DNA from 3 places in the Primorskyibacter flagellatus genome. Region 1 is predicted to be linked to each of the others. Evidence: riboswitches for the same ligand, from Rfam matches in the RefSeq annotation. Region 1 holds a riboswitch; each other region holds the start of a gene.
The links. A riboswitch is a leader RNA that binds a small molecule or an ion and turns the genes downstream of it on or off. The one in region 1 is predicted to bind cobalamin.
Positions count from the first base shown of each region.

Region 2: linked by a shared signal. The riboswitch ahead of ACN0WV_RS06720 (DUF4198 domain-containing protein) and the one ahead of ACN0WV_RS12255 (TonB-dependent receptor plug domain-containing protein) in region 1 are both predicted to bind cobalamin.
Region 3: linked by a shared signal. The riboswitch ahead of ACN0WV_RS06650 (DUF1636 family protein) and the one ahead of ACN0WV_RS12255 (TonB-dependent receptor plug domain-containing protein) in region 1 are both predicted to bind cobalamin.

Region 1 covers NZ_JBLWVF010000010.1:50,598-53,868, reverse strand. The annotation lists gene rsmH (16S rRNA (cytosine(1402)-N(4))-methyltransferase RsmH) at 1-136, opposite strand, end outside; gene mraZ (division/cell wall cluster transcriptional repressor MraZ) at 140-643, opposite strand; cobalamin riboswitch at 1,314-1,522, shown strand; gene ACN0WV_RS12255 (TonB-dependent receptor plug domain-containing protein) at 1,663-3,271, shown strand, end outside.
Region 2 covers NZ_JBLWVF010000004.1:68,640-71,910, reverse strand. The annotation lists gene ACN0WV_RS06730 (cobalt ABC transporter permease) at 1-445, opposite strand, end outside; gene cbiM (cobalt transporter CbiM) at 442-1,053, opposite strand; gene ACN0WV_RS06720 (DUF4198 domain-containing protein) at 1,061-1,846, opposite strand; cobalamin riboswitch at 1,994-2,193, opposite strand; gene cobF (precorrin-6A synthase (deacetylating)) at 2,260-3,015, opposite strand; gene cobA (uroporphyrinogen-III C-methyltransferase) at 3,012-3,271, opposite strand, start outside.
Region 3 covers NZ_JBLWVF010000004.1:54,198-57,468, reverse strand. The annotation lists gene cobN (cobaltochelatase subunit CobN) at 1-243, opposite strand, end outside; gene cobW (cobalamin biosynthesis protein CobW) at 250-1,308, opposite strand; gene ACN0WV_RS06650 (DUF1636 family protein) at 1,301-1,720, opposite strand; cobalamin riboswitch at 1,815-2,023, opposite strand; gene cobO (cob(I)yrinic acid a,c-diamide adenosyltransferase) at 2,061-2,672, shown strand; gene ACN0WV_RS06640 (cobyric acid synthase) at 2,675-3,271, shown strand, end outside.

The DNA of each region.
Region 1 (3,271 bases):
CCAGCAACCCGCGCGCATAGCCGCCCGCACCGAAGGTGCCGTCAATCCAGATGCCTTCTACAGGCGAAACCGCCCGCAGAAGCGGGCGTAGCAAGACCGGGATATGCGGGGCAGAAGGCGGGGCGGCGGGTGGCATCTCTTACGCGCCTCCTTCATCTTCCAGGAAACTCAGCGGATCGAAATCCTCGGGCAGCTCGTCCAGGAATTCTTCGGTCTTGGCCAGTTCTTCCCGCTCAAAGGTTTCGGGATTCCAGATCTGGAACGTATCGCCCGCGCCAATGAAAAACGCCTGCCCGTCAAGGCCGATCTTCTGGCGCAGCTTGGCAGGCAGGACCAGACGCCCGGTCTCGTCGACATTGGTGGGATGGGACTGGCCTTGGAAAAGCTGTTGCAGAATCCGGCGTTGCCGCGATCCGCGCGGCTTTGCGTCGATCTTGCTGTCCACCTCTTCGATGGCCTCGATCGTGTAGCATTCCAGAAATTTGCGGCGATGGTCGCCATAGACAATCACAAGCTCGGGGTTCAGCCCTTCGGTCCAGTTCGGATCGCACTCTTCCAGTACACGACGAAAAGAGGCCGGGATGGATACCCTGCCTTTCGCATCTACCTTGAGTTGGCTTTCGCCTCTGAACCTGCGACCCACTGCCCTGCCGCTTCCTTCGATTGCCCCACCCGGTTTTCCCGGTCCCTAAACGCGAAAGGGCGGGCTGATCTGCTGCCACTGATCAACCCGCCACCCTCGTCCCGCTTTGTGCGGATATGTCCAGCTACACGCGCCATCTGGGGGGATGTCTGCTCGCTCGCGCGCCGGATCTTTGGTCACGATGAAAGGCGGAGCCTGTATGAAACCTGCCGTTCTTGTTTTTGTTGGGAGAATGTTTCGGGGTTCTTTGTGTGCCCCTTCGTCCCGTCCCTCATCGTGTTTACAGGGATACTATGGGAATTGATGGCGATCAATAGGAATTTATGGTCCTGAGCCACTGCATCTAGTTTTCCACACCCCTACAAAACAACATATCGTTGCCATCCTGCAAAACTGGACGCGATTTGTAGCGGATGGATAGAAACTACACACCAGATATAGCGCCCAAACCGCGCCGCGTTTTTCCCATGAGTTTGTCGATTTTTTCTCGACTGGTGACCGCTTTCACACAGCACTGGCCAAGCCATCGCCACGAATCGTGGTTGCATCTGTCGCTTTTGCGCGGAATCCCCCTGTTGGCGGTATGAATTCCCATCCGTCCCATGCAATCCCGTCTGACAGCCTTCTTTCGCCCTTATAATTCCACTCTTGCCTTGAAAATGCCTGCGCAGTAGAGCGTTCGTATCTCGGTTCGGGCTGTCAAACGTCCGACGAAGAGGGAACGCGGTGCGGGGCATGCCCTTATTCCGCGGCTGCCCCCGCAACTGTGAGCGGCGAGCGCGGTCGGATGATGTCACTGTGGTGTGCGCGCACCCACGGGAAGGCCCGACCAAGCGACGACCCGCAAGCCAGGAGACCTGCCGGGAAGATCACCCTATTCGGGCGCGGGGGGCGCCGGGATAACGGTTCTCCGTTGCGGTGACAGACCTTCACCGTTCGCGGATGGGCACCCCTTTCCCGAGCCAGACATAAAGCGCCGGTGCCCGGATTGCGCCGCTTCGATCTGGAAAGGATCGTCCATGAAACAAACCCTCGCCCCGGCCTCCCTGCTGGCGATCGGCCTCGCCCTGCCCGCAATGGCGCAGGAATACACCATCCTCGACACGATCACCGTTTATGCCAACCAGTCCAGCCTGCCGCTGTCGCGCACAGGCGCTTCCGTGGATGTCATCGACAAGGATGATATTGCCGACACGCCCAGCGCGTCGCTGTCTTCGATCATCTCCGGCACGGCAGGCGTCACCTTCACCCAGCCCGACGGCCCCGGTGGTCTGTCATATAGCGGTGCAAACTACGTCCGCCTGCGCGGGCTTGACCAAAAATACGCCCCGGTGCTGCTGAACGGCATCGACATTTCCGACCCATCCGCCACCCAGACCAGCTTTGACTGGAAGAATACGCTGCTCGGCGGCATCAGCCGGGTCGAGGTCGTCAGAGGCGCGCAATCGGCCTTATACGGGTCCGAGGCCGTGGCAGGCGTCATCGCCATCACCGCCGCCCAAGCCCCCGAAGAACCGGGCCGCGAAGGCTCTGTCGCGATCGAAGCCGGGTCTTACGGAACCGCGCGCGGCACGCTGAGCTACGGTATCGCGACCGACAATGCCGGGTTCGCGGTCACCGCCTCGCGGGTGCGCACCGACGGCATCAGCGCCTACTCCAATGACGATGAGGAGGACGGCTTTGCCGGCGGCCAATACACGTTCGACGCCTATTACCGCGTCACGCCGGATGTGAAACTCGGCCTGACTGGCTTCGCCTTCGATTCCGAGTTTGACTACGACCCCGGTGCCAGCACCGGCGACACGCAACAACGGGGCCTGCGCGCCTATGTCGAGGCCGATACCGGTGCCGTGCATCACGAATTCGACATGTCCCGCTTTACCGTGGATCGCGACACGCCGCTGTCCTTCACTCAGGCTTATGAAGGCGAACGCGACAAGGTCGGCTATAACGGAACCTGGACCGCGACCGACGCCCTGACCGTGTCCTTCGGGGCCGACTGGACCCGCGAAACTGCCGAAAGCTTCACCGATGACGAGGTTGTGGTGCGCGGCCTCTTTGGCGAGGTTCAATACGCGGCGACGCCCGATCTTGATCTGGCCCTGTCCGTTCGCCATGACGACAACCTGCAATTCGGCGGTTTCACCACCGGACGTGCCGCATTGAACTGGCGGCTGCGCGATGACCTTACCATCCGCTCGACGCTGGCCAACGGCTTCCGCGCCCCGTCCCTGAACGAACTGTTCGGCGGCTTCGGCGCGAACCCGAACCTTGACCCGGAGAAAAGCCGCAGCTTCGATCTGGGGCTGGAAAAGACCTTTGCAAACGGCGCAGAGGTGACGGCGACGCTGTTCTATACCGAGATCGACGATCTCATCCAGTACACCACTGCCTATAATCAGGTTGAAGGCACATCCGTGTCCAAAGGGGTTGAGCTTTCGGGCCTCCTGCCGATTTCTGACCGGGTGACATTGACCGGCGCATTCACCTACACCGATGCGCGCGACTCCGACAACGATCCGCTTCAGCGTGTGCCGCGCTATGCGCTTGACCTTGGCGTTGCCGCGGACATCACCGACCGGATCAGCGCGTCGGCCAGCCTGCAACGTCGCGCTGACTTGCCCGCAA
Region 2 (3,271 bases), on a different contig from region 1:
CGCGCACCGCCTCGGCGATGGCCTGCCGCTCTGTTCCGGTCAGCGTCGCGACTGTGACGCCGCCCGTCGCGGTCGCTTGAGGTATTTCGGCCATGGCGGAACTCGCGCTTTCCGGTGCCGCTTCGCCAAGAATCTCGGCCACCTGATCGGCAGGCATCGTTACCTCGGCGACATGGCCTGCCCCCAGATTGACGCTGAACATATGCGCCACGGGCAAAGAGGGGACGAAGATAAAGAACCCGTCCCCATCGGTGATCGCACGGCCCAGTTCGGCACCATCCGGACCGGTCACGACGACCTCTGCATTTGTGGCCATGTCACCGTTTGAAAACCCGATTTCGCCTTCGATGGCTTCACCGGCGGGGAACACCCCCGCGATGACCTTATGTGCCAGCGCAGGCAGGGGGGCCACGATCAGCATCAGAGCAAGGATCAGATGTTTCATGCGGGGAGTCCTTTGACGAACAGCTCGGGTTTGACCTTGCGGGCAAGCAATATGGCAAAGCCAGTCAGCACGGCCTCGATGGCCATGACCGGAACATGGGCAAAGAAGACCAGTTTCGCGGCGGGCAGGAATTCATCGCCCGACATGGCCAGAGAAACGGCCACCATCCCCGTCGTTGCGGCAATGGCAAAGGCCCCGCCAACACCGCCCCAGATGGCACCCTGAACCGGCGAGCCGCGCCCGATCAGCCGCCCGAACACCATCCAGGCCAGCACGGCGGGCAGCGCGATATTCACCGTATTGACCCCAAGCACCGTCAACCCGCCAAAGCCGAAGAACACCGCCTGCAACAACAGGCCGACAAACAGCGCCGGAAAAGCGGCGAAGCCAAGCAAAAGCCCGGCCAGACCGTTCAGAATCAGATGTACCGAGGATGGCCCGATGGGCACATGGATCAGCGAGGCGACAAAGAAGCTGGCCGACAGCACCCCCGCAGCGGGGATGCGTTCCAATGTCAGGCTGCGCAGGCCAAGCGCGATGCCGCCCACTGCCGCAACCGCCCCGGCGATCACCACCGGATTGGACAGCGCGCCATCTACGATGTGCATGGCCGGATCACTCCATGTCCCAGGCGCGGATCCAGATCACCGCGTCCTGGCTCAGTTCCTTGCCTTCATGCTCGGTCGCAGGGCCAGAGCCGAGCGCGGCAAAGCCCCAATATCCGGCCTTGGGGACTCCGAAAGTGAAATATCCGTTGGTATCGGAAACGGCGACAATGGTTCCACCCGGCAGCGCGCCCACGACCGGCGCGCTTGACGCAGCATTTTCCATGTCGGGCTCGGCCGCCATGTATTCGATTTCGATCTCGGCACCGGCAACCGGCTGGCCCTCGGCCAGGACCTGCCCGGTAAAGCTCGACCCGGCCAAGATGTTGTAAGGCTTGTTGAGCGGCACGATTTCCGTGGGCAAGCCGACCGGGTTCATCCAGTCGGTTGGCAATTCGCTGCGGTTCAGGAACGCCTTGGTGATCTGCTGGATATAGATATCCTCGGATTCCTCGTAATAAGGGACCGGCACCGTGACCAGAATGTAATCGCCCGAGCGTTTGACCGGCACGCTTCCCTTGAAGGCGGCACCGCTGTTTTCGCCGCCGGTGAATTGTACGGGCTCCAGCGTGTCCTTCAGGTCAGTCTTTTCGCCATTATGGATCATGTAGAAGTCTTGTGGCAGATCCAGGTCCATCACATGACCGTTGTCCATGGGATGCCAGAAGATCAGCTTTACCGGCACATCGCCGGGGCGTTCGATCATCGTGTCTGTGGTATATTCCAGCAGGAAATGTCCCGAGGCCATCGCAGGCAGGGTCAGCGCAACAGCGCTGGCAATAAGGGTCTTCTTCATCAATCCGTCCCGTTTATGGTGCCACACCCGGCACCTTTTTCATGTGAACGGCGGGGAAAGATCAGACCGGGACGGTGCACCAGAGATCGGCGCGCGGATGCCACGGCCAAACGCACACCCCGGCGTCCGGTGGATGCGCCCCGTTTACCATGGGGCACATGTCCGGCAGGTCTCCTGGCTTGCGGGTCAATGCGTTGGGCCAGCCTTCCCGGATTGCTCCAGTGGCATATTGGCCCTGCTCGCCGCTGACAGTTGCGGGGGCAGCTGTAGACTTGGCGCGAAACGGCACCGCACTACATTCCCTCTTTCGCCCGAAAAGCAACGGGACCGGTCATGGCGCTTAATTGACAGACCAGGATGCCTGGCGTCAATCCATAATACGTGCCGCAGGCCACCAGTTCTGTGCAACGGCCCTAAGACTCGGCGGTTTGCGCGCGCAACAGATAGGTGTCCATGATCCAGCCATGCCGCGCCCGCGTCTCTGCTCGGATTCGGATAATCCGTTGCGCGACATCGCCGATCCGGCCATGCTCCAGTATCTGTTCCGGCATTCCCAGAAAGGCCCCCCACCAGATACGCGTATCGGGAGGCAGGGTCTGAAAGGTGCAATCGCCATCCAGCATCACGACCAACGTCTCTGCGTCCTCGGGCCAGCCATGATCGCGCAGCCGCCGCCCTGTTGTGATCGTTACCGGCCCGTTGAGCGTGTTCAGCGTCAGCGCATGCGCTGCCGTCAGGGCCTGAATGGCGGTGATACCCGGCACCACCCGCAGGCGCGGCACGGGGGTCAGCCGCCGGGCAATGCGCAGCGTGCTGTCGTATAGCGAAGGATCGCCCCAGACCAGCAGCGCCACCGGCCCGTTCTGCCCTGCCCCGGCCAGCGCGCTCTGCCAGCGGCGGGCGATCTCGTCATGCCAACGCGCGACTCTTTCGCGATAAGGCAAGGCGGGGTCGCGCACCGGGTAGTCAAAGGTGACAACCCGCGCCTGCGTGCCGCTGGCTTTCAGGATGTGGTATCGCAACGCCGCCAGGTCGCCCTTGCCCGCGCCCTTGTCAGGCACCAGCACCACTGCCGCATCGCGCAGGGCCTGCATTCCCTCGCCGGTGACATGCGCCGGGCTGCCGGTACCAATGCCGATCAGCCAAAGATCGAAGGATGCGGCGGTCATGCCGGTGGCTCGGCCAAGGGGCCATAAAGGATCAGCGCCGCGCTGTCGCCAACCTCCTGTGACAGCCGTGCGGCCAGAGTTGTAACATCCGATCGGGTGATGTGCTGTTCAGGCCGGCTGACATCCTCGGCCAGAATGGCGGGCGTGTCGGGCGGCAGGCCATGTGCCAGCAGGCGCGCCAGAAGGCCCGGAAAGGTCCGCTTGCCCATGAATATCACCGTCGAGGCTGTCGGATCGGCCAGCGCGGTCAGGCTGA
Region 3 (3,271 bases), on a different contig from region 1:
GCCGGAAAGCGTATTCTCGACATAAGTATCAACCGACAGAGGATGCTTCAGCGCGGCAATATTCGCCAGCCTGAGCGAGGGCAGACGCCCCTCGGCCCCGCCACCCCGGTGCCAGCCTTCCGCGAAGGCCCCGAGGTCGGAATCAGACAGCGACAACACTACCAGATCCGCGGCATCCTGCCCCAGATCGGTTGGTGTCTCGGTCTCTTCAAGCCCGTGACTTTCGCGAAAGACGACATGCATCGCCAGTTACTCTGCCGCGCGGTCCGAGGCCACACCAAGGGCGGCGCGGATCACGTCGGTATTGATGTCGTCATGCTCGGCAATCACCACCAGCCTGCCTTGCCGCGCCTCGTCATCGCGCCACGGGCGGTCATACTGGTGGCGCACGCGCGCGCCCACCGCCTGCACCAGAAGGCGCATCGGTTTGCCCGTCACCGCAGCATACCCCTTGATGCGGAGGATGTTGTGATCGCGCGCCAGTGCCTCGATCGAGGCGACCAGCATGGCGGGGTCGGCCTGATCAGGAATGTCCACGACGATGGATTCAAAATCGTCATGTTCATGATCGTCGTGGTCGTCGTGATGGCTGGGCCGGGCCTCCATGTCATCCTCTGCAGCAGCCTCAAGCCCCAGAATGATACGGGCATCAATCGCGCCCTCGGCAACCTCGACCACCGGCAAGGGGCGCGGCACCTCGGCCTCGATCAGCGCCTTGGCCTTGGCGACGCCTTCGGGACCGGCCAGATCGGGCTTGGTCAGCAGGATGATGTCGGCGCAGGCGATCTGATCTTCGAACACCTCCGACAAGGGTGTTTCGTGGTCAATGCTGTCGTCGGCCGCACGTTGCGCATCAACCGCCGCCACGTTGGGCGCGAACCGGCCTGCCGCGACCGCCTCGGCATCGGCAAGGGCAATCACCCCGTCCACGGTGATTTTCGACCGGATATCGGGCCAATCGAACGCCTTGAGCAGCGGCTTTGGCAGCGCCAGCCCCGACGTTTCGATCAGGATGTGATCGGGGCGCGGCTCCAGCGCCATCAGCGCCTCTATCGTGGGGATGAAATCATCAGCCACGGTGCAGCAGATACAGCCATTGGCCAGTTCAAGGATATTCTCGGCCGGGCAATCGGGGATCGCACAGCTTTTCAGGATTTCGCCGTCGACGCCAACATCGCCGAATTCGTTGACGATCACGGCCAGACGCTTGCCGCCGGGGTTCTGCATCAGGCCCCGGATCAGGGTGGTCTTGCCAGAGCCGAGAAACCCGGTGATCACGGTGACAGGAAGTTTCGCAAGATCAGTCATTCAGGGCCTCCTGAGGCTGGGTCATTGGGGGGATACGAGCCACGCAATTGCGCTTGAAATGCTCGGGACGCTCGCGCCAGGGGATCAAGCCGTCAATTGTGGTGTGATAGCGCGCGGCACCGTCCAGGATCATCTGGGCGTGATCGACCTCGTCAACATTGGCGAAGACATAGGTCCATTTGTCATCTCCACCGCGCAGCGCGACGGTGCAGCCGTAATCGCAGTTCTGCAAACATTCGACCGGCGCAATACTGACCCCCGCCGGCATCTCCAGCGCGGTGATCGCATCATAAAGCGCCTCTCCGGGGCGGCGCGCATCCTGCGGCATGTCTTGGCCCCGTCGGCATTTGACGCAGACCAAAAGCTGCGTCGGCGGCCCGTCCCGACTTGTAGGGTTTCGTTTGTCTGTCATGGTCTTCGGTCCCATTTAGAAATGGGACGCGGGTCTGATGGCGAGGCAGCACTGACCAGCAGAGCAATCCCCGACACCGGAACACCCCGTCCGGTCGTGGCAACGTATGTTGGCAGGTCTCCCGGCTCACGGATTTAGGGGCGGTGCCCTGCGGTGGATCTGCCTTCCCAGCCTTTGGCCAGTGGCGGTGATCCACCTTTTTCCGTTCACGGTCGCGGGGGCGGCTGTGCTTAACCGGAAAACCTCCGGGCGCACATTCCCTTTTCACCTGTTTACACAGGCACCAACACAGGTGCAGATGCTCCCAAACCAATTGGATTGTCAAGAACGGGGATGAACAATGACCGACGACATAAATGCGCGCCATACGGATAAAATGCGCAAGATCAAGCAGGCCCGTGACAAGATGATGCAGACCAAGACCGAGGAAAAAGGTCTGCTCATCGTGCATACCGGCGCGGGCAAGGGCAAATCGTCATCGGGGTTCGGAATGATCATGCGCTGCATCGCGCACGGCATGCCCTGCGCTGTGGTCCAGTTCATCAAGGGCGATTGGGTGACCGGTGAAAAGCTGTTCCTGCGCGAACGCTTTGCCGATGAATGCCGCTTTCTCGTCTCGGGCGAAGGGTTCACATGGGAAACACAGGACCGCGAACGCGATATAGCGGCAGCGCAAAACGGCTGGAAGATCGCCAAAGAGCAGATCCTCGACCCTGATATTCGCTTTGTCCTGCTTGATGAAATCAATATCGCCCTGCGGTATGACTATCTGGATATCGACGAGGTCGTCGATTTTCTGCTGCACCAGAAACCGCCCATGACCCATGTTTGCCTGACCGGGCGCAACGCGAAACCCGAACTGATCGAGGCGGCGGACCTTGTTACCGAAATGACGCTGGTCAAGCATCCGTTCCGCGATGGCATCAAGGCGCAAAACGGCGTGGAGATGTAGGCATGGCGCGGGCGCTGATGATTCAGGGCACCGGGTCCAATGTCGGCAAATCCATGCTGGTTGCAGGACTGTGCCGCGCCGCCCGCAATCGCGGGTTGTCGGTGGCCCCGTTCAAACCGCAGAACATGTCGAATAACGCTGCCGTCACATCCGATGGCGGCGAGATCGGTCGCGCGCAGGCGCTTCAGGCACAGGCCTGCGGGCTGCGCGCGCATACCGACATGAACCCGGTCCTGCTGAAGCCGGAAACCGACACGGGCGCGCAAGTCATCGTGCAGGGCCAGCGGCTGACGACCACCAAGGCCCGCGATTATTTCAAAATCAAGTCCACCCTGATGGCTTCGGTTCTGGACAGTTTCGGCCGGCTGGGCCGCGCGCATGATCTGGTGATCGTCGAGGGCGCTGGCAGCCCGGCGGAAATCAATCTGCGCAAGGGCGATATCGCCAATATGGGCTTTGCCGAAGCCGCCGGAGTGCCCGTTATCCTCTGCGGCGATATCGACCGCGGCGGCGTCATCGCACAGATCGTCGGTACGCAAGCGGTGCTGGATCCAACCGATGCCGCCCGTGTATGCGGCTTTATCATCAACAAGTTCCGC